2 regions of the Paenibacillus sp. FSL W7-1332 genome follow, and region 2 is predicted to be linked to the other one. Evidence: a T-box and tRNA genes for the amino acid it is inferred to sense, from the RefSeq annotation. Region 2 holds a T-box; the other holds one or more tRNA genes.
The links. A T-box is a leader RNA that pairs with one kind of tRNA and senses whether it is charged. The one in region 2 lies ahead of metG (methionine--tRNA ligase), so its partner is inferred to be a tRNA-Met.
Positions count from the first base shown of each region.

Region 1: it has a tRNA-Met gene. The T-box ahead of metG (methionine--tRNA ligase) is inferred to sense a tRNA for this amino acid. The anticodon was not compared.

Region 1 covers NZ_CP150209.1:1,934,154-1,944,764, forward strand. The annotation lists rRNA gene MKX98_RS08300 (23S ribosomal RNA) at 1-148, shown strand, start outside; rRNA gene rrf (5S ribosomal RNA) at 361-477, shown strand; tRNA gene MKX98_RS08310 (tRNA-Asn) at 488-563, shown strand; tRNA gene MKX98_RS08315 (tRNA-Ser) at 569-660, shown strand; tRNA gene MKX98_RS08320 (tRNA-Glu) at 678-752, shown strand; tRNA gene MKX98_RS08325 (tRNA-Val) at 889-964, shown strand; tRNA gene MKX98_RS08330 (tRNA-Met) at 1,053-1,129, shown strand; tRNA gene MKX98_RS08335 (tRNA-Asp) at 1,160-1,236, shown strand; tRNA gene MKX98_RS08340 (tRNA-Lys) at 1,365-1,440, shown strand; tRNA gene MKX98_RS08345 (tRNA-Gly) at 1,481-1,555, shown strand; tRNA gene MKX98_RS08350 (tRNA-Arg) at 1,560-1,636, shown strand; tRNA gene MKX98_RS08355 (tRNA-Leu) at 1,678-1,757, shown strand; tRNA gene MKX98_RS08360 (tRNA-Pro) at 1,766-1,839, shown strand; gene MKX98_RS08365 (BofC C-terminal domain-containing protein) at 1,986-2,699, shown strand; gene ruvC (crossover junction endodeoxyribonuclease RuvC) at 2,912-3,415, shown strand; gene ruvA (Holliday junction branch migration protein RuvA) at 3,412-4,029, shown strand; gene ruvB (Holliday junction branch migration DNA helicase RuvB) at 4,059-5,066, shown strand; gene MKX98_RS08385 (SpoIID/LytB domain-containing protein) at 5,124-7,214, shown strand; gene queA (tRNA preQ1(34) S-adenosylmethionine ribosyltransferase-isomerase QueA) at 7,220-8,251, shown strand; gene tgt (tRNA guanosine(34) transglycosylase Tgt) at 8,272-9,411, shown strand; gene yajC (preprotein translocase subunit YajC) at 9,459-9,773, shown strand; gene MKX98_RS08405 (TIGR04086 family membrane protein) at 9,910-10,299, opposite strand; gene MKX98_RS08410 (DUF421 domain-containing protein) at 10,492-10,611, shown strand, end outside.
Region 2 covers NZ_CP150209.1:278,173-288,783, reverse strand. The annotation lists gene MKX98_RS01335 (ATP-binding protein) at 1-740, shown strand, start outside; gene MKX98_RS01330 (alpha/beta hydrolase) at 1,078-1,932, shown strand; gene metG (methionine--tRNA ligase) at 2,939-4,579, opposite strand; T-box leader at 4,626-4,894, opposite strand; gene MKX98_RS01320 (isopeptide-forming domain-containing fimbrial protein) at 5,297-9,805, opposite strand; partial or broken gene MKX98_RS01315 (DUF11 domain-containing protein) at 10,280-10,611, opposite strand, start outside.

The sequences.
Region 1 (10,611 bases), 1.7 Mb from region 2:
GCTGAAAGCATCTAAGCGTGAAGCCCCCCTCAAGATGAGATTTCCCAACTAGTAAGACCCCTTGAAGACGACGAGGTAGATAGGTTGGAGGTGGAAGTGCAGCAATGCATGGAGCTGACCAATACTAATCGGTCGAGGGCTTATCCAAATGACCCCAAAAAGTGAAGCGAAGCTTTGGAGCAACGCCGAATACTTTCCGGGGACCCCGATACCACATCGGGTAATGCTACGGATTCTAATCAACGCAAATTTCGTTTCGTATCTAGTTTTCAGGTGATCAAAACTGAATTGTAAGTGTACAAGCTATACTTGCAAGGAGGATGATCACGGCATTTGGCGATGCCGGATCCTGAATATACGTTTGGTGGCGATAGCGGAAGGGTTCCACGCGTACCCATACCGAACACGACCGTTAAGCCTTCCAGCGCCGATGGTACTTGGACCGAAGGGTCCCGGGAGAGTAGGACGTCGCCAAGCGGATACATATTCCCTGATAGCTCAGTTGGTAGAGCACTCGACTGTTAATCGAGTTGTCACAGGTTCGAGTCCTGTTCGGGGAGCCACTTATGGAGAGGTGTCCGAGTTGGCCGAAGGAGCACGATTGGAAATCGTGTAGGCGCCAAAAGCGTCTCGAGGGTTCGAATCCCTCTCTCTCCGCCAGCAAGGACTTCATATATGGCCCGTTGGTCAAGGGGTTAAGACACCTCCCTTTCACGGAGGTAACAGGGGTTCGAATCCCCTACGGGTCACCACTTTCTTAATTGCATCAGGGGATGAGAATCCCGTCGGTTCGTCGGAGGATATCTTCGTAAGCATTGACTTCGCAGTCTCGAACGAAGTGAGAGTATCCCCTACGGGTCACCACTTTCTTTTAAGATCAATCCAGACGGAGGCTTAGCTCAGCTGGGAGAGCATCTGCCTTACAAGCAGAGGGTCGGGGGTTCGATCCCCTCAGCCTCCACCATGATTTATCCTCAAAAAGTGAAGCACATGCTTCGTAGGTGATTCCGATTACTTTTCGGGGACCCCATACAAGCAACCCTTTATAATGACGCGGGGTGGAGCAGTTCGGTAGCTCGTCGGGCTCATAACCCGAAGGTCGTAGGTTCAAATCCTGCCCCCGCAACCAATTTATATCGCGATAGCGATAATGCCTCTTGGAACTGTGGTGTAGAGGCCTAACATGCCTGCCTGTCACGCAGGAGATCGCGGGTTCGAATCCCGTCAGTTCCGCCATTCTTATAAGCTTCAGGGATGAGAATCCATCATGGGTTCGTCGAAGCAGCATCTTCGTTAGTATAGACTTCGCAGTCTCGAACGAAGAGAGAGTATCCCGTAGTTCCGCCATTTACTCTTAGTAATAAGAGCCATTAGCTCAGTTGGTAGAGCACCTGACTTTTAATCAGGGTGTCGAAGGTTCGAGTCCTTCATGGCTCACCATCTTTACCAAGAGAGCATAAGACGGAATACATATTACATTGCGGACGTGGCTCAGCGGTAGAGCATCGCCTTGCCAAGGCGAGGGTCGCGGGTTCGATTCCCGTCGTCCGCTCCATTTTGCGCCCTTAGCTCAGCTGGATAGAGCGTTTGACTACGAATCAAAAGGTCGGGAGTTCGAATCTCTCAGGGCGTGCCATTTTTTAAACAATTACTTAACTCATTATGAAATTACATTGTGCCGGTGTGGCGGAATTGGCAGACGCGCGCGACTCAAAATCGTGAGGGAAACCGTGGGGGTTCGAGTCCCTTCACCGGCATTAAATAACGGGATGTAGCTCAGCTTGGTAGAGCACCTGGTTTGGGACCAGGGGGTCGCATGTTCAAATCGTGTCATCCCGATTCGATCGAAAGACTGCTTTCAGTGTAACTGAAGGCGGTCTTTCTTTGTTTTGGATTGAAAATGAGGCTGATGGCAAAAGCGGAACTGAATAATTTGGCAGCTTCCCGGTCACAATATGAAAAACATTGAATAGAAGGGGATAACCTTGAGTGTTTTTCATTTCTTTAAGAAGCTGTTCAGAAAACGCTGGAGACGCTGGAGACGCGCGATTTGGTCCTGTGCGATCCTATTGATCGCAGGTATCATGATATGGTCCGGCCAGAATATAAAGGATCAGATGAATAAGCTGCTCACTGCTGCATCCGACGATACGCCACTGGCCGTAGAAACGATGCATTACTTGCAGATTGAGGATGATAAGTTGGAAGAACGCCGGCAGGATCAGAGGGAATTCATGCAAAAGCTGAATACCTCGAAGGGAAAGAAGCATGTTCATGTTCGGATCACCTATGTATGTGGCATCGAAGAACAGGATATGGGAAAGCTTACGGCGGATGGTATTTATGAACTGATGAATAAAAATCCTTTATGGCAGGGACGATTGGATAACAAGGGTGAAGTCTGGCTGGAGCAAACCGTATCCGACCTTTCACCCACCTGTAAGAGGCAAGCCTATATGAGCATTGATTCCAACGGAAACTTAACCTTGTTTGATGGACCACCGGAGGAAGAGAAAGTGATGCGGACCTTCTTTCAGCTGGATGTCGGTTCGATGGAGTCGTCTTTGCCTAGAGATGTGATCCAGCAGCTTGAGGAAGGTATTCGAATTCAAGATATGGAAGAGTATAACAGTGTTCTGTCAACCTTTAGCGACTATGCCCGGGATATGGCTGAAAATGTCATGAACCCGACCCCATAGAACCTCCCAGCCTTGTCGCTTGGTGACCGAAAATGCTGCTGCCCGGAAATTTCCCGGGCAGTTTTTTGCGTTGCACAGGTATGTTAGCGGTCTCAATACAGAGGATACGTAACCGGTGCTTAAAGGATCAAAGTTTTTCCTCAACAGTGGTCGATCTTTTGTTATAATGAGAGAACGATACATATGTTCGCTTCATCAGAGGAGAGATTGGTTTGCGCATTTTAGGGATCGACCCCGGGATTGCGATTGTAGGTTTCGGGTTTGTAGATAAGGTTGGAAGTAAAGTCACGCCGGTACAGTATGGCTGTATCCAGACGGAAGCCCATACTCCGGATGAAGAGAGGCTGCACCACGTGTACGAGGGCATGGGGCAGCTTATTGATAAATATGAGCCTGAGGCCGTTGCTTTCGAGAAGTTATTTTTTAACCGGAATGTAACCACGGCGATGTCTGTATCACAGGCCAGAGGAGTGCTCATCCTGGCTGCGGTCCAGCGCGGGCTCCCGATTGCAGAATATACGCCGATGCAGGTGAAGCAGGCCATTGTCGGTTATGGAAAGGCCGAGAAAAAACAGGTGCAGGAGATGGTCAGGATGTTCCTGAAGCTGCAGAGCATTCCCAAACCTGATGATGTGGCGGATGCACTGGCTGTAGCGATCTGCCACGCTCATTCCTATACACTGAATTCCAAGTTAAATGAGGTATTGCGAAAATGATCGATTTTTTACGGGGACAGGTTGTCCATTTAGAGAGTGAATATATTGTATTGGATGTTCAAGGGGTAGGGTATCGGGTGTTCTGCCCGAATCCATATGCTTTTGCCAAAACCGAAGGAACTATTACGGTGTTTACCCATCATCATGTCCGTGAGGATGCCATCCTGCTGTTTGGATTTCCGACGCGGGAGGAACAGAAGCTGTTCCGTAAACTGATCGAAGTCTCGGGAATCGGCCCGCGTGTGGCGCTCGGCATATTGGGCGGGGGATCTCCGGACCATGTGGTTTCCGCGATCTACCAAGAGAATGTATCCTTCTTGATCAAGCTTCCGGGAATCGGTAAGAAAACAGCGCAGCGCATGATTCTGGATCTGAAGGACAAGCTCGAGGGATTCGGAAATGCGAGCATGATGACCGGTCTGTTTGCCATTCAGGAGCCTGAACCGGAAGCTGACGGCTCGGCGTGGTCTGAGGCACGTGAAGGACTGAAGGCTCTTGGTTATACGGATAGCGAGCTGGATAAGGTCTGGCTTAAGATTAAGGATTCTGCCGCAAGCGGTGAATCCGTTGACGTGCTGATGAAACGGGCACTGCAGCAGCTATACGCCGGCTAGAGGATCGCTGCAGGAGAGGAGTTTAATAGATGGATGATCGAATTATTTCCGCCAATCTGATGATGGACGAGCAGGCTGTCGAGCTTAGTCTTCGTCCACGTTATTTGGCTGAATATATAGGACAGAATCAAGTTAAGGAAAATCTCAAGGTATATATCGAAGCGGCAAAAATGCGTAACGAAGCGCTTGACCATGTGTTGTTGTACGGACCTCCAGGACTCGGAAAAACGACGCTGGCGAATATTATCGCCAACGAGCTTGGCGTTAATCTCCGTACGACTTCCGGTCCGGCCATTGAGCGTCCGGGAGATCTGGCTGCGCTTCTCACCAATCTGCAGGAAGGAGACGTCCTGTTTATTGACGAGATCCATCGCCTGCACCGGACGGTAGAGGAAGTGATGTATCCGGCGATGGAGGATTTTGCGCTGGATATTATGATCGGCAAAGGGCCAAGCGCACGCTCGGTTCGTCTAGATCTGCCACCGTTCACCTTAATTGGCGCCACCACCCGGGCTGGATTGCTCTCAGCGCCGCTAAGGGACCGATTTGGCGTGGTAAGCCGTCTGGAATTCTATACGGTCGACGAGTTGAGTTACATTGTGTCGCGCAATGCCGATCTTTTGGGGATCGAGATATTAGGAGAGGCAGCAGAAGAGATTGCCCTGAGATCGCGCGGGACGCCACGCATAGCCAACCGACTCTTGAAAAGGGTGCGTGATTACGCCCAGGTTCGAGGAGATGGCATGATCACGCCTAGCATCGCTCAGGAAGCGTTGAAGATGCTGCAGATCGACCCGATGGGTCTGGACTTTATCGATCATAAAATGCTGAATGCCATGATCAAAAGCTTCCGCGGGGGACCAGTAGGTCTCGATACCATTGCGGCAACCATTGGAGAAGAAAGCCAAACCATTGAAGATGTTTATGAACCGTATCTCCTACAGATCGGTTTCTTGCAGCGTACACCCCGGGGACGAGTTGTAACGCCCACAGCTTATCAACATTTAGGTATTCCCTTCCCTGAGGATCGTCGTTAGATTATAGAATCATTACATTCATACCAAATCCTAATAGCTACAGGAGGAAATACGTAAATGGATAGGAACTGGACGAAATCATTATTCGGTTGGACCACCAAAGGACTCTTGTCATTGGCTGTTGCCGGAACCTTATGGAGCGCGCCTGCGGTACATGCGGCCGCTCCTTCAATAGATACGATTCGTGTTGCGATGTTCCTGGATCTGGGAAGCCAGTATAAATCAATAACCAATGCCGTAACACTGAAATCCGCTGAGGCTCTGACGGCATCGCTGCTTGCATCCAGTGCACAGCAGGCTTTGATAAACATCCCAGCAAACCAGCAGGTCCGAATGAGTGTGGATACATACCGCGTCAAGGTGCTTGAGACCACGGATTGGAAAACGGCTTCGGAAGCAGCAAAAAAACTGCAAGCGACGAATGACAAACCGTTGCTGTTTGCGGACGGCAATGTTTACAAACTATATGCAGGTATGTACGAAACAGAGAAAGCGGCCTTGGACGGGGCTGCGCGAACGGCAAAGACGGCGGCTGCTCATCTGAATGGTCAAACGCCTTCGGTTAAAGGCGGGCTGCATCTGTCAGCAGGATCGTACGGATCGGAGGCTGAAGCCGAGTCTGTGCGTAAGACGTATGTGGATGCCGGCATGGATGCGTTTAATGTTGTGGTGCCCAGCGGAGGTGCATCCGCTTATGAGGTGTGGGTCGGCGAGGCAGCCAACACAGCCGATCTGGCTGCAGTCAAACAGGAAGCTTCTAAACTATCCGGCTCCCTCGTTGAACAGAATGCATCCGCTGCAGGTCTGATTATGAGACGAGATGTAAGTCTCAACCTGGCGACTCCTCAAGAGACACAGCATTATATGTTGTCGGGTGGTCAGTCCGTATTGCGGCTAGAAGGGACTTCAGGCGCCGGGACGAATGTGAAGGAACGATCGGATCGTTCGTATCGAGGCGTTTTGGAGATCGGACAAAAGAACGGTCAATTGTATCTTGTCAATGAGCTCCCGTTCCAGCAGTACCTGTATTCCGTCGTTGGAGCCGAGGTGCCGTCTACCTGGGGGACTGAAGCACTGAAAGCACAGGCTGTGGCAGCCCGCAGCTATGCGCTCTTCCAAGGTAATAAGTTCGAAGTAGCTCATGTCGTGGACACAACGTTAAGCCAGGCTTATTACGGGACCGCCTATGAGTATCCGAGCATTATTCAAGCAGTGGATGCAACCGACGGCGAAGTTGTCATGAAGGACGGTAAAATTGTGGAAACGGTCTTTTCATCCAATAGCGGAGGAATGACGGCAGATTCCACCGAGGTGTGGGGTAACCGTAACGATCTGTTTGCCGCGGTGGAAAGCCCTGGAGACTCCTCGTCCCAGGCAGCGCTTAAATCTTGGTATCATGTACTTCTTCCGAGTGGCGTTACAGGTTATGTACGTGAGGACAATGTGAAGGAAACCGGAAACAAAACATCGGCAGGACTCCTGTATATGACGGTTACCGCCAAGGATACGAACGTGCGTCCACTCCCATTGATCCAATCGAACGTTGAGCCTGTAGGCAAGATGAATCCGGGCGAAACGGCTGTCGTCCTAGAGAAAGTGGCGGAATCCAACAGCTATGACTGGGTTCGCGGTCCCTATACTTCGGATCAATTGCTTGCCTCTCTAAAAGGAAAAACCTCCAATAGCCTGCCTGCTTCCATTACTTCGCTGGATGTAACGGAGCGAGGCCCGTCTGGACGTGCCCTTGCGGTTAAAGCCAACGGTCAAGTGCTGGACGTGAAATATCCCGATATGTTCCGCTCGGCTTTTAACGGTTTGCCAAGCACATTGTTTGATATTGAATCAACCGGAAGTTATACTGTATTGAGCGCGAATGGTGCGGTATCAACGGTTTCAAGCGGCCAATCGGTGTCCGTCATCTCAGGGAGCGGCAACGGAAATGTCAAAGGTTCCGGCACCGTAGTGATGAATGGAACGGGGAAAGCGCGCGTGATTGAAAGCTCTCCCGGCTTTAAATTTACCGGCAAAGGCTTTGGTCATGGCCTGGGCATGTCTCAATGGGGTGCCAAGGGAATGGCAGACGAAGGGTATGATTACAAGCAGATACTCCAACACTATTACCGCAACACGACTATTACGAAGGACTGACCGACATGAATGTGGATTTGTATGATTTTGAATTACCCGAACATTTAATTGCGCAGACACCGCTGCTGGATCGAAGTTCCTCCAGGCTCCTCACGCTGGATAAACAGAGCGGAGATATACGCCATCAAACGTTTGCGGACATCATAGACTACCTGAATCCGGGAGATACGCTTGTATTAAACGATACCAAGGTAATCCCGGCCCGATTATTCGGTGCAAAGGAAGACACCGGTGCGAAGGCAGAGGTCCTTCTGCTGAAGAATATGGGGCAAGACCGGTGGGAAGCACTTGTAAAACCTGGCAAGAAGCTGAAAAAGGGAAACGTCATCTCCTTTGGCGACGGAAAATTAAAAGCGGTCATCGAGGAAGAAGGAGAGATGGGTGCCCGCACCTTATCCTTCTCGTATAAGGGGATTTTCCAAGAAATCCTCGATGAACTGGGGCAAATGCCGCTCCCGCCATATATTAAGGAAAAGCTGGATGACCGCGATCGTTATCAGACCGTATATGCGAAGCATGAGGGATCCGCAGCTGCACCGACGGCTGGCCTGCACTTCACGGAGGCTCTCCTGGAACAGATCCAGGCCAAGGGAGTGGACATCGCCTTCATCACCCTGCATGTCGGACTGGGGACATTTCGTCCGATGTCCGTGGATCAGGTTGAGGATCATGTCATGCATGAAGAGTACTATTCCCTCTCCCAGGAAACCGCTGAGCTGCTGAATGAGACGAAGCGGCGCGGCGGCCGGGTTATCGCTGTAGGAACCACTTCCTGCAGAACGCTGGAGACGGTTGGATCGGAGCGAAACGGCGAGCCTCTGCGAGAAAGCAGCGGCTGGACGAGCATTTTCATATATCCCGGTTATGCTTTTACCGTCGTGGATGCGCTGATCACGAATTTTCATCTGCCGAAATCCACGCTGGTTATGCTGGTTAGTGCGCTGGCCGGTCGCGAACACATTATGAAAGCGTACAAGGAGGCTGTTGAGAAGGAATACCGGTTCTTCAGCTTTGGCGACGCGATGTTTATCTATTAATTCGGAGGTTGGTTATCACCATGGCAGCAGCTGTTACTTATGAACATATTAAAACGTGCAAACAATCAGGTGCCAGGCTCGGCAGAGTGCACACCCCGCACGGCGTGATCGATACGCCGACATTCATGCCTGTCGGAACATTGGCAACCGTAAAAACCATGAGCCCGGAAGAGTTAAAAGCCATGGATGCCCATATTATTTTGAGCAACACCTATCACCTCTTCCTGCGTCCTGGACATGATATTGTGAAAGAAGCGGGCGGACTGCACAAATTCATGAACTGGGACCGTCCGATCCTGACCGATAGCGGCGGCTTCCAGGTATTCAGCTTGGCAGAAATGAGAAAAATATCGGAAGAAGGCGTACATTTCCGTTCCCACTTGAACGGAGATAAACTGTTTATCTCCCCGGAAGTTGTGATGGAGATTCAGAACGCGCTCGGATCTGATATTATGATGGCTTTTGATGAATGCCCGCCTTATCCTGCAGAGTATGAGTACGTTAAACAATCCACCGAGCGGACCTCTCGCTGGGCTGAACGCTGCCTGAAGAGTCATGCCAGACCGGAAGACCAAGCCCTATTCGCCATCGTTCAGGGAGGCATGCATGAGGATCTGCGCCGTCAGAGCGCCCGTGATTTGACTTCCATGGATTTCCCGGGTTATGCTATTGGTGGACTTAGTGTGGGAGAATCGAAGCAGCTTATGTATGAAGTGCTGGATTACACGGTGCCCCTGCTGCCGAACAATAAGCCTCGCTATTTGATGGGAGTCGGATCACCCGATGCGTTGATTGAGGGCTCGATTCGTGGTGTGGATATGTTCGATTGCGTGCTTCCGACGCGGATCGCTCGCAACGGGACAACGATGACAAGTCAAGGCCGTCTTGTCGTTCGAAATGCTCAATATGCCAGGGATTACGGACCGCTGGATCCGGAATGCGACTGCTACACTTGCCGTAACTACTCGCGTGCTTATCTGCGCCACCTGATCAAGAGTGATGAAACGTTTGGACTAAGATTGACGACGTATCATAACCTGCATTTCTTGATTAATTTGATGCGTAATGTGCGTCAGAGTATTATGGAAGATCGTCTGCTTGACTTCCGCGATGAGTTTTTTGATAAGTACGGCCTACATGATAATGAAAAAGGGTTCTAAAGCAAGCTCATGGCCATCATGATAAGTTTGTGAAAGGGGGGAAAGAAATGTTTGGAACTTCATTTGATCTCGCAGCAGGACAGACCCAAGGCGGCGGAGGCATTTTGGGATTGATTTTGCCGTTCGTGCTGATGTTTGTCATCTTTTATTTTCTGCTTATTCGTCCACAGCAGAAGAAACAGAAGACCAGAAACGCCATGCTTAGCGCCTTGTCCAAGGGCGACAAAGTGGTAACGATCGGAGGTCTTCACGGCACGATTGTGGAGATTACCGACGACATTGTGGTCTTGAAAGTGAACGATGTAACGAAGTTAACGTTCGACCGCAACTCGATAAGCCATAGTGTGAATGCGGATGCATAATGACGTATCACATACATATGGAATGTAATCGTTAAAACAAAGGCCGACTCCCTCATGGGAGCCGGCCTTTGTTTTATATGAGCGTGAAGAATGGGAAACAGAAGTCCTTAAGTAATGGAGGGCATTTGAGCCAGCGTTACTTTTTCAAATTGACCCCGAACATCCCCCCGATGGCGCCGCCAGCAAATACCGTAGCAATCAGCGTCAAATCTCCGAGAGACAAGGAGCTATCCAAAGCAAGAAAGCCAATGACGAGCAGTGTAACGCCGTATACCAGCCCTGTCAGACAGCCGTAATACCAACCTTTGTTTCCTGCGCGCTTGCCGCTCACACAACCTCCGATAAAGGCGGAGACGGCATGTACAAGAAACGTGTAGAACGATAAATCATCTTCGGCCAGCCCGCTGCCCCATAGAAGCAGGGATAACGCCAACGCGCCAAGAAACATCCAGAAAAAAGAATACAATAGTCCTGAAAGAATCGGATTGGTGATCCTGAAAGTGAAGACTCGCCGGATCGGTTCCATGAATCATCCCCCTTAACAAATCTTGATCATTAAATTGTATGGCCAAGCCTGTACATATAGTACAAACTGAATATTTTGCTGCCGGTTTAACATGATTTCCATTAATTAATCTGTTGTAATCGAATGGGAACAGCAGTAGCAGGCCAGAATAGCTGTACATGAGAATGTCAGGCAAGCTAGGAGGGATTGATTATGTCTCATATGACTATTCTGATTCTGCGGACCATTCTGATGTATGTGGTCATCTTTGTCACCATGAGAATCATGGGCAAACGGGAAATTGGAAAGCTATCCATCTTCGATTTGGTCATA
Region 2 (10,611 bases):
TGGGAACGACGGGTCAGCTGTATCACCATCTCAAGGCGCTGCTCGGCGCGGATCTCCTTGTACAGGAGCAAGGCGGAAAGTACGCTCTTCCTAAGCATCGGAGCCTGCCGTTCCTACTGCTGCTCTCTGCTGCTGGCGATCTGCTCGATACAAGCGATTACCTGGAGATGACCGAAACCCGCAACAATGCAGGGATGTATTTTGGGACTTCGCACGGCTTCGATATTCATCAGCTGCTCTGGGCCGTCGTGGAAAATTCCATATTGGAGCACACGAGTGGGTATGGCGATCAGATTGGCATTTACCTGCATGAGGATGGCAGCGTGACGGTTACCGATAACGGGAGAGGCATTCCCGTGCAGGCCCTTCCGAATTCCAACATCCCAGTCGTACAATCGGTACTAACCGATGTCCACCGATTGAACACCAGCGCACACTTTCTGGCCCCCGGCGCGGAGAAGGGCATCAGCATCGCAGTAGTCAATGCTCTCTCCAAGCATCTGACCGTGGAAATTCGCCGTGACGGTAGCATATACCGGCAGGAGTACAGGCACGGCATTCCGCAGACCGGGCTTCTGATTGTCGGCATGACTCAAGAGACGGGCACCAGCGTGACATTCAAGCCTGAGCCCGAATTATTCAGCTCTGCCTTTGATATTAACCGCATCATCGAGCGTAAGAGCGCAATTGCCGCGGATTATCCTGGAATCACCCTGACGATCCGCAATACGGCTGAATAAGGGGAGCTGGAGAATAGGTAGTTCGAAGCCTTTGCACCATGCTTTTTACAGCAGCGTTTTTTACAGCAGCGATACGCGCAGATGCCGCATATGCAAACCGTGGCTGAACCAACGGTCCTGGAACGAATACCGGTCCGGATGTAGAGACGCTATGTGTGGTCCGGGGCATGCTTGAATGGCTGTCGACCGAGCGCATGTCTGGTGCTATACTGAGCTTGAACGAACGCTAATCGAGGTGAGATAGAATGTTGGAACCGTTCAATGGAGAATGTAATGGAATCTGAACAGGAAAGGGGATGGTGCGTTTAATTTAAAAAATGAAACGAGGACGATAAACATGAACATACAGAGTACGGTAATGAGCGAAGGATTTGCATTGAATGTTTCCATTCGTGGAAATGGCAGGCCCATTTTGGTGGTGGGAAGCAGTATTTACTACCCCCGCTTGTTTTCGGAACAACTCTACACTTCATTTCAACTGATTTTCCTGGACCATCGAGGCTTTGTTAAGCCCCCTCGGACACTGGAGCCGGAAGAATACACACTGGATAAGGTTCTGGATGATATCGAAGCGGCAAGACAAACGCTGGAACTGGAGGATTTTATTATATTGGGGCATTCGGGGCACGCCTTCATGGCGCTGGAGTATGCCAAAAAATACCCGGAACACGTCCGGAAGGTAGTCCTGCTGAACACCGCCCCGACCAACAGCCCGGAGCGGCAGCAGCAGAGCTTTGCTTTTTTCAATGAGACGGCGTGTCCTGAGCGGAAACGGCAGTTTGAAGCGGATATCGCCCTGCTGGAGGGTGATATCCAGAGGGAGCCTGAACGGCGGTTTGCTCATATGTGCATCCGAATGGGAGCGCACAGCTTCTATGACTATGCCTATGATGCGGCCTGGATGTGGGAAGGCGTCTTCACCAACATGCCCGTCATCGATCATTTATGGGGAGAAGCCTTCGCGCGGCTCAATCTGATCGATTCGCTGAAAGAGGTTGCCAAGCCCGTCCTTATTGGGCTTGGACGGTACGACTACTTGGTTAGTCCCGTATCGCTTTGGAATGCGATAAACGGCTCGCAAGCCAACGTGAAGAAGGCCATTTTTGAAAAAAGCGGCCATAATCCGATGTTTGAAGAGCCCGATCTGTTTAACGCCATATTGACCGATTGGATTGATGAAACGGACAACTAACCCGTGAAGATATAACGTTTGCGTTACTGTAATGAAGAGGAGCCCTCAGCACTGGGGGCTCCTCTTGCGTCTTGCTGGGGGCTCCTCACCATCTATTTGCGCGTTTCAGTCGGTAATCTTTTGAAACTCTCGCTTCATACAGCTTCGACTGCAGTGTGCGGATGGGTGCTCTTTTCGCTGAGAACTGCGCCTTTTTGAGTCCAGACGGACATGGAAGGCTATTGGCTGATATCTTGGGCTGTTTTTGTGTTCATGCGGGCACAAAATCCGCTATTGGCGGATATTGAGCCGTTTTTGAGATCATCCGGACACAGGATCCGCTATTTGCTGATATTCGATCGTTTTTTGATACCTTGCGGACACTGGATCCGTTAATGTAACACATTCACGGAAAAATCCCGGAATATTTTGCGAATAGCGGATCTCATGTCCTCAAACCACTACGAAATGGCCAAAAACACAGAAATAGCGGAACGACTGTCCTTTAAAACACAAACCAGACCATCAAAAACCCTAGATGCATTGAGTCCTTGAGCCGTCGCCCCTCGATGCCTTACTTCGACTCTCGTTACCTTGATACCTTAATTCCCTAATTCTCGATTCTCGCTCTCGTTGCCTTGATACTTTGATTCCTCGATTCTCGCTCTCGTTGCCTTGATACTTTGATTCCTCGATTCTCGTTCTCGGTGCCTTGATACTTTGATTCCTCAATCCTCTGCGCTCGATACCTTAATTACTTAATTCCTCAATCCTCAACTCTCGATTCTCCATACCTTAATTACTTAATCCTCACTCCCGGTATCTTGATTCCTTTCCTCGATCCTATCCTTAACTCTCCATACCTTGATACCCAGATCCCTTGTCTCCAGATCCCTAGATCCTTGATGCAGCTCCTATTTTACCTCCAGGGTATCGTACGATTTGCATCATAACGACAATAGCTCCTCGCGCCTCCCAACTCCATCGACTCGCCTTTTGGGAGTTTGAGAAACGTAGAGTCCTATCATTAGAGGGACAGCTCCCCCAGCCTGCGCGTCTCCTCCTCAATCCGGCTTGGATCGATCCGCTCGAATAATAGCTCTACGTCATGAATCGGCCTGCCAGCCGGAACATGGCTCCACTCCCACGCCGCTTGCTCCAGCGAGAGAAAGTCCCGTATCCTATTGCAAGAAAATGGAATGAACGGCTGCAGCAGATTCGCCAAATTGGCTATGATCTGAACACAAATAAACAGCGTTGTCCGGCACGCTTCATGATCCTCCTTGACCTGAATCCACGGCTTCCGTTCATCAAAATATTTGTTCGCCAGGCGCACTGTGCTAAAAATCCGTTCCAACGCTTCCTTCAGTCGCCCACCCTCAATAAGCGCCCCAGCCTCGCGATACAATGCCTCAACTCTGCTCTGCCACTCTTCGGATATGCAGCCCTCGGGCACTTTCCCCTCAAACGATTTGTTCACAAACACCAAAGTACGGTTGACGAAATTCCCAAATGCGCCAAGCAGTTCGCCATTGTGACTGTGAATGAACTCCCTCCAAGAGAAATCGGTATCCCGCTTCTCGGGTCCGTTCGCAATGAGGAAGTAACGAATGGAGTCCGGCTGATAACGGCTTAACACATCCGGCACCCATATCGCCCAATTCCGACTGGTCGAGAACTTCTTCCCTTCCAGCGTCATGTACTCGCAAGATATGATTCGGTCCGGTAAATGCAGGTCACCGGTCCCCTTCAGCAGCGCTGGCCAGATCAGCGTATGAAACGGGATATTATCCTTCCCATGAACATAGTAAGCCGTAATCCCATCCCTCCCCTTGAGCCAAAAGGATTCCCAATCACCGCCCGTCTCTGCGGCCCACTGTTTGCTGGCGGATAAATAGCCGCTTACCGCTTCGATCCAGACATAGATTTTCTTATCCTCAAATCCCGGAATAGGCACATCTACGCCCCACGTCAGATCCCTTGTAGCCGCCCGATCCTGAAGGCCTTCCTCCAGATATCTGCGGGTCAGTTGCACCGCATTGTCCCGCCAGCCTTGTGCGTTATTCAGGTCATTGGTCAGCTCCCCCTGAAAATGCGACAGCGATACGTAAAAATGCTCAGTAGGACGCTCCACCGGAGGGTTTCCGCAAATTTTGCAGGTCCTGTTCGTCAGGTCGGACGGATCAAGTATCGTGGAGCAGGCGTCGCACTGATCGCCACGGGCCCTGCTGCCGCATACAGGGCAGTCTCCTTCCACATAGCGGTCCGGCAGAAACCGTCGATCGGTTTCGCAATACGTTTGCAGCACGATTTTACGGTACAGATGTCCGTTGTCCAGCAGCTTCAGAAACAACTCCTGCACTACCGCGTGATGAAACGCCTGATCGGTTCGCGTGTACAAATCGTAGGAGAAACCCAGCCGTTCGAAGCAATCCACAAACTCCCTATGGTACCGATCCGCAATATCCCCGGGAGCCACGCCCTCCTGAATGGCTTGAACCGCCACAGGCGTTCCATGACAATCACTACCGGATACGTACAGGACTTGATCACCTTTCGCGCGGAAATAACGTGCCAACACGTCGCCGGGCAAGAGGCTTGCAAGTCTCCCCAAATGTAAGGACCCGTTAGCGTAAGGCCAGGCACCGCCGATAAAAATGTTCGCCATGTCAATCTTCCTCCTTTATTTAGACAACAAAAAAAGCCCTCATCCCAAAAGGGACGAGAGCTTGCCGCTCACGTGGTACCACCCAATTTCATTCATGCCTTGCGGCATTCACCTCTTCGGGTACGACGCCATGTATCGCGTGTATACCCTAGCACGTTAACGGGTGCGGGATCCGGCACAGCCTACTACCCTACAGGGTTTCGGTGCACAGCTCAGAGACCATATTCCCTAGGTTCTTTCCTTACCCCTTTTCACCAGCCGGGGCTCTCTGTTCAAAGACGTCGCCAAGGTACTCTTTCTCTTCATTGCTTTTGTCTAACGTTATTCAAGTTACTGGAAATCATACCCGAACGCTGCTCTGAAGTCAAGTGGGTACAGTAAAAGCCCGCCTGAGTTTTAAACCCCTTCCTTCGACTCTGCGCTGAGGTGTCGGAGATCATGATTTTGCAGTATTATCTTCCTTTGAGTCATGTCGTTTTTACTACTCTGTGCAAAGCACACATATACTTGGACTCTTTTAGTAAGGATGCGCTGAGTAAGAGCAAGAACTGGACATAATATGGCAGTCCAGAAAGTCTCGATAGTCGAAGAAGTGTGTCCCTCTCTGAGAGACTAAACCACCTTATACCTACAAGACCTTATTCCTCTAAAAGGTTACTTATACATTAAAAAAACCACCCCTCAAGTTCAATTCACTTGGGGGGCGGCTTTTTTAGCCTATACTTTTTTTCTTCTGAGCAGAAGCAAACCTGCAAAAAGCATAATCGCCCCGGCTAACATAAAACTGTACATATTCGTAGCTGTATTCGGCAATTTATTTCTGTTAGGCTCGTTCGTTCCCTGATCTCCGGATTGATCCGGATCTCGTGGAGTCGAATCCGATACGCCTAAGGTTGAATCGTCATGATCGTCCGGTGTTTGTACCCCGGTATTCGAATCCCCGTCGGTGTCTCCATTCGAGTCTTCATCCGGGTTCCCGTTGGAATCTCCGTCCGTGTCTTCGTTCGAGTTTCCGTTCGGGTCCTCATTTGAATCGCTGTCGGAATCTCCCGTTCCACCCGGGTTCGTATTGTTGTCATTGTTGTTCTCGTTGTCCGTTACTTCGATGACATTGGATGGCTTCTCCGGACTAGTCACATTATCACCTGTAACTTCACCGATGTTCTCGATCGTATGACCGGCTTGTCCCGCCTTGACGGTTGCCTGGAACGTAATCGTATGCCATTCGGTATCCGTAATCCGTCCAAAGTTACCGCTCACTTTGCCGTTCACGTATTGGCCTTTGTCCCCATCGGCGAGATCAGTGACGGAAACGCCGTCCACCTTCAGACTGCCTGCTACATATACCAGCCCTTCCGGCAGGATGTCGGCAATCATCAGGTTCGATACATAGCTGCCGGCAACGGTATTGCGGGCAGAGATCGTATACTCCAGCGTATCGCCGACCGCGATAGTGCCGCCATTGAGATCCCGCGACGTCTTCCGTGACTCCATCACTGGAGCAGGCGGCGTTACAGGCGGTGTAACCGGTGGATCCGGATCTACCGGTGGGTTGACTGGTGGATCGGTTGGCGGATCGATTGGCGGTTCTACTGGCGGTTCCGGTTCAACGACCATTTTTTCCGTCGGTTCACCTGGCTGATCGATATTATCGCCGGTTACCCGTGCCGTGTTCTCGATTGTCAGCCCGCCTTGTCCCGGCAGAATGATGGCCTGGAACTCCAGCGTATGCCAGTCGGTATCCTTTACATTGCCAAATGAGCCATATACGTCTCCGGTAACCGAATGACCAGCGTCATCGTCTTTCGGATCCGTGACCGTGACACCATTCACTTTCAAGCTGCCTGGAACGTACTCCAGCCCAGCTGGCAGCGTATCGGTAATCGTCAGATTCTCCAGATACGTATCGTTGACAACACCTCTCACACGAATCGTATACGTGATGGTGTCCCCGACCTCATACGTGGCCTTGGTTACATTCGTATTCGTTACAGACTTATCTGTTTCAATCTGCGGATTCCGCGGATAAACTTCGACTTCATTTCTTGGTCTGTCCGGTGTACCAACATTGTCGCCCTCTATGGCCGCAATATTGATAATATTCTTGCCGGCTTGACCCGGTAATACTTTCACCTGGAACGTCACTTTACGCAACTCAGTGTCGGTAACATCCCCGAAACCGGCGAAAATTTTTCCGTTTGCGAAATGGCCTTTGTCGCCATCCTGATCATCGGTGACTTGTACGTCGTTGACCTTCAGCGTACCCGCTACGTATTCCAGACCTGCTGGAATCACGTCCGAGATCGTCAGGTTGGTCACCAGACTGTCGGAGGCGGTGTTGCGGGTCTGAATTGTGTAAGACAAGGTGTCCCCGACTTCAGCATGTGCAGCGTCGGTGTTCCCGGCCGCTTTCTCAAGCAGCTCAGCTGTCTTCGTGGACTCCAGCGCGGTTTCACGTGGATAAACCTCGACGACTTCCTCCGGCGTGCTAGGTGTGGTGACGTTGTCACCATCGACCACAGCCACGTTCCGGATGTCCTTACCGGCTTGACCCGGTAATACTTTCACCTGGAACGTCACTTTACGCGGCTTGGTATCGGTCACGTCTCCGAACTTGGCAAAGACTTTGCCGTTCGCGAAATGACCAGCATCGCTATCTTGATCATCGGTGACGGCTGCGTCGTCGACCTTCAGTGTACCCGCTACGTATTCCAGACCCGCTGGAATCTCGTCCGAGATCGTCAGGTTGGTCACCAGACTATCAGAGACGGTGTTGCGGGTTTGAATCGTGTATTCCAGCGTATCCCCGACTTCAGCATGTGCAGCGTCGGTGTTCCCGGCCGCTTTTTCAAGCAGCTCAGAGGCTTTCGTAGACTCCAGCGCGGTTTCGCGTGGATAAACCTCAACGACTTCCTCCGGCGTGCTTGGCGTAGTGATATTATCGCCATCCACCACAGCTACGTTCCGGATGTCTTTACCGGCTTGTCCCGGTAGCACTTTAACCTGGAACGTCACCTTGTGCCATGCGGTATCGGTAACATCTCCAAACTGAGCGAAGACTTTACCGTTAGCGAAATGGCCGTTGTCGCCATCTTGGTCATCGGTAACTTGTACGTCGTTGACCTTCAGCGTATCCGCTACGTATTCCAGACCCGCTGGAATCACGTCTGAGATCGTCAAGTTGGTTACCAGACTATCTTCGTTCTTGTTGTGCGTTTGAATCGTGTAAAGCAAGGTGTCCCCGACTTCCGGATGCGCGGCATCGGTATTCCCGGTTGCCTTTTCAAACAGCTCCGCAGTCTTCGTGGACTCCAGCGCGGTTTCACGCGGATAAACCTCGACGACTTCCTCCGGCGTGCTTGGCGTGGTGATATTATCGCCATCCACGGCAGCTACATTCCGGATGTCTTTACCGGCTTGACCCGGCAGCACCTTCACTTGGAATGTCACCTTGTGCCACTCGGTATCGGTCACATCCCCAAACTGAGCGAAGACTTTTCCGTTAGCGAAATGGCCCGCGTCGTCCCCTTGAGCATCGGTGACTTGCAGGTCGTCGACCTTCAGGGTACCCGCTACGTATTCCAGACCAGCTGGTATTTCGTCCGAGATCGTCAGGTTGGTTACCAGACTATCTTCGATCGTGTTGTGCGTTTGAATCGTGTAAAGCAGGGTATCTCCGACTTCCGGATTCGCGGCGTCGGTGTTTCCGGCTGCTTTTTCAAGCATTTCCGCGGTTTTCGTGGATTCCAGAGAAGGTGCGTGAGGATAAATCTCCACCTCTTCCCTAGGTGTTTTCGGCGTATTGACATTGTCGCCGTCCACGACAGCCACATTGCGGATCACTTTGCCGGCTTGTCCTGGCAATATTTTGACTTGGAACGTTACCTTGTACCATTCGGTGTCGGTAACATCTCCGAACTGGGCAAAGATTTTACCGTCTGCGAAATGGCCCTTGTCGCCATCTTGATCATCGGTAACTTGTACGTCGTCGACCTTCAGTGTACCCGCTACGTATTCCAGACCCGCTGGAATCTCGTCCGAGATCGTCAGGTTTCTCACTAGACTATCTGTGATGTTGTTGCGCGTTTGAATCGTATACTGCAGCGTGTCTCCGACTTCCGGATGTGCGGCGTCGGTATTGCCGGTACCTTTTTCAAACAGCTCCGCTGTTTTCGTGGACTCCAGCGAAGTTTCACGCGGATAAACCTCAACCATTTGCTCCGGCGTGCTCGGTGTGGTGACATTGTCGCCATCTACCTCAGCCACGTTGCGGATGTCATTGCCGGCCTGCCCCGACTGCACTTTGACCTGGAACGTCACCTTGTGCCACCCGGTACCGGTCACATCTCCGAACTGACCGAAGATTTTACCGTTAACGAAATGGCCCTTATCGCCATCTTGGTCATCGGTGACTTGCACATCGTCGACTTTCAACGTACCCGGTACGTATTCCAGACCCGCTGGAATCACGTCCGAGATCGTCAGGTTGGTCACTAGGCTGCCTGTAACGGTGTTGCGTGTTTGAATCGTGTAGAGCAGCGTGTCCCCGACTTCCGGATGCGTTGCGTCGGTGTTCCCGGTAGCTTTTTCAAACAGTTCAGCTGTTTTATTAGCTTCTAATTTTGGTTCTCTGTACTCTACAGATGTTGTTACTTCATTGGACGGGGTTGTTTCGTCTTCATTAGTGAGTAGGTTTTTATACCCCACATTCGCTTTATTGGAGACGGAGTCTCCCGCACGGTCGGATAATGCTTTGACTTTGAATTGAACGGTAATACCATCAGGCAAATTGGTCGTATTCGGCAAATCGCCTAGCTCGATGGTTACCTTTTGCCCGTCAAAGTGTCCAGCATCTTGATCGTCTGCATCGGTTAGATCGCCAGCATTTGGTCCGTTTACGATTTTCAACGAACCCGGAACGTATTCCGTGCCCGCAGGAATTGCATCCTCAAATACCGTATTGGCGGCAACGTCTCCACCTGCGTTTTTGATGTTGACTTCGTAAGTAATCTCATCCCCGACAAGGGCTTGTCCTACAGGGGAAACGAACTTTTCGGCTATGACGCACGGCTCGGTTCCAAGGAAAACATCATCAATGAAGTTTCCACCGGTGATATTTCCGCCAGCAGAGGATATGGCTTCGAATCCAAATCGTGTTACCGTCTGGCCAGCCGGAACGGTGTAAGTTCCAGAATAATATTTCCATGCGTCTTTATCGGTTGACATTGTACGAACAGTCGGAAGATCTCCCGGAGCCGTATTGCCTGAACCAATATTTACAGCCATGGTGTCAACGCCGAATCTACCTTTATGAGCTAGGCGCCAATAAATGGTTTGTCCAGGAGTAGTCTCGACATCCTGATATAACGTCGCATTCTCAAAGCTATTAATTTCTGCAAACTGCTCACCATGGATTACCTCATGTTTGTTTCCAGCAGGAGTCCCAGGTGCCTCCATCAAGCTCTTAACAAAAATGTCATATCGTCCTGTTGAGTCGGTTGTATGCCATCCCGGCACGTTCTCATCCTGTGGGAATGTATACCCTGGACCTGTAGGGGTTTTCGGATCACCAGGCGTATAAGCAGGTTCCTCGAAACTGCCGTTAATTAATGCAACGGGTCTTGTGCAGGCATTGACAACTTCTCTTTCGATAATTTGACTCGTCGTCTCATTCGACTCGGTCGTTTCATCCTTGTCTATGAGTAAGTTCTTGTAATCAACAGCCGCTTTATTGGTGACTGTCTGGCCGACATGGCTGAATAATGCTTTCACCTTGAATTGAACCGTGATGCCGTCAGGCAAGTCTTTGGTATTCTGCAAATCCCCGAGCCTAATGATCACCTTGCTGCCGTCAAAGTGCCCTGCATCTGTATCATCTGCATCGGTTAGATCACTAGCATTAGTCCCGCTCACCATTTTCATGGAGCCTGGAACATATTCTGTGCCCTCTGGAATTACATCCTCGAAGATCGTATTGGCGGCAACGTCTCCACCTTCATTTTTAACTGTGACTTCGTAGGTGAGTTCATCGC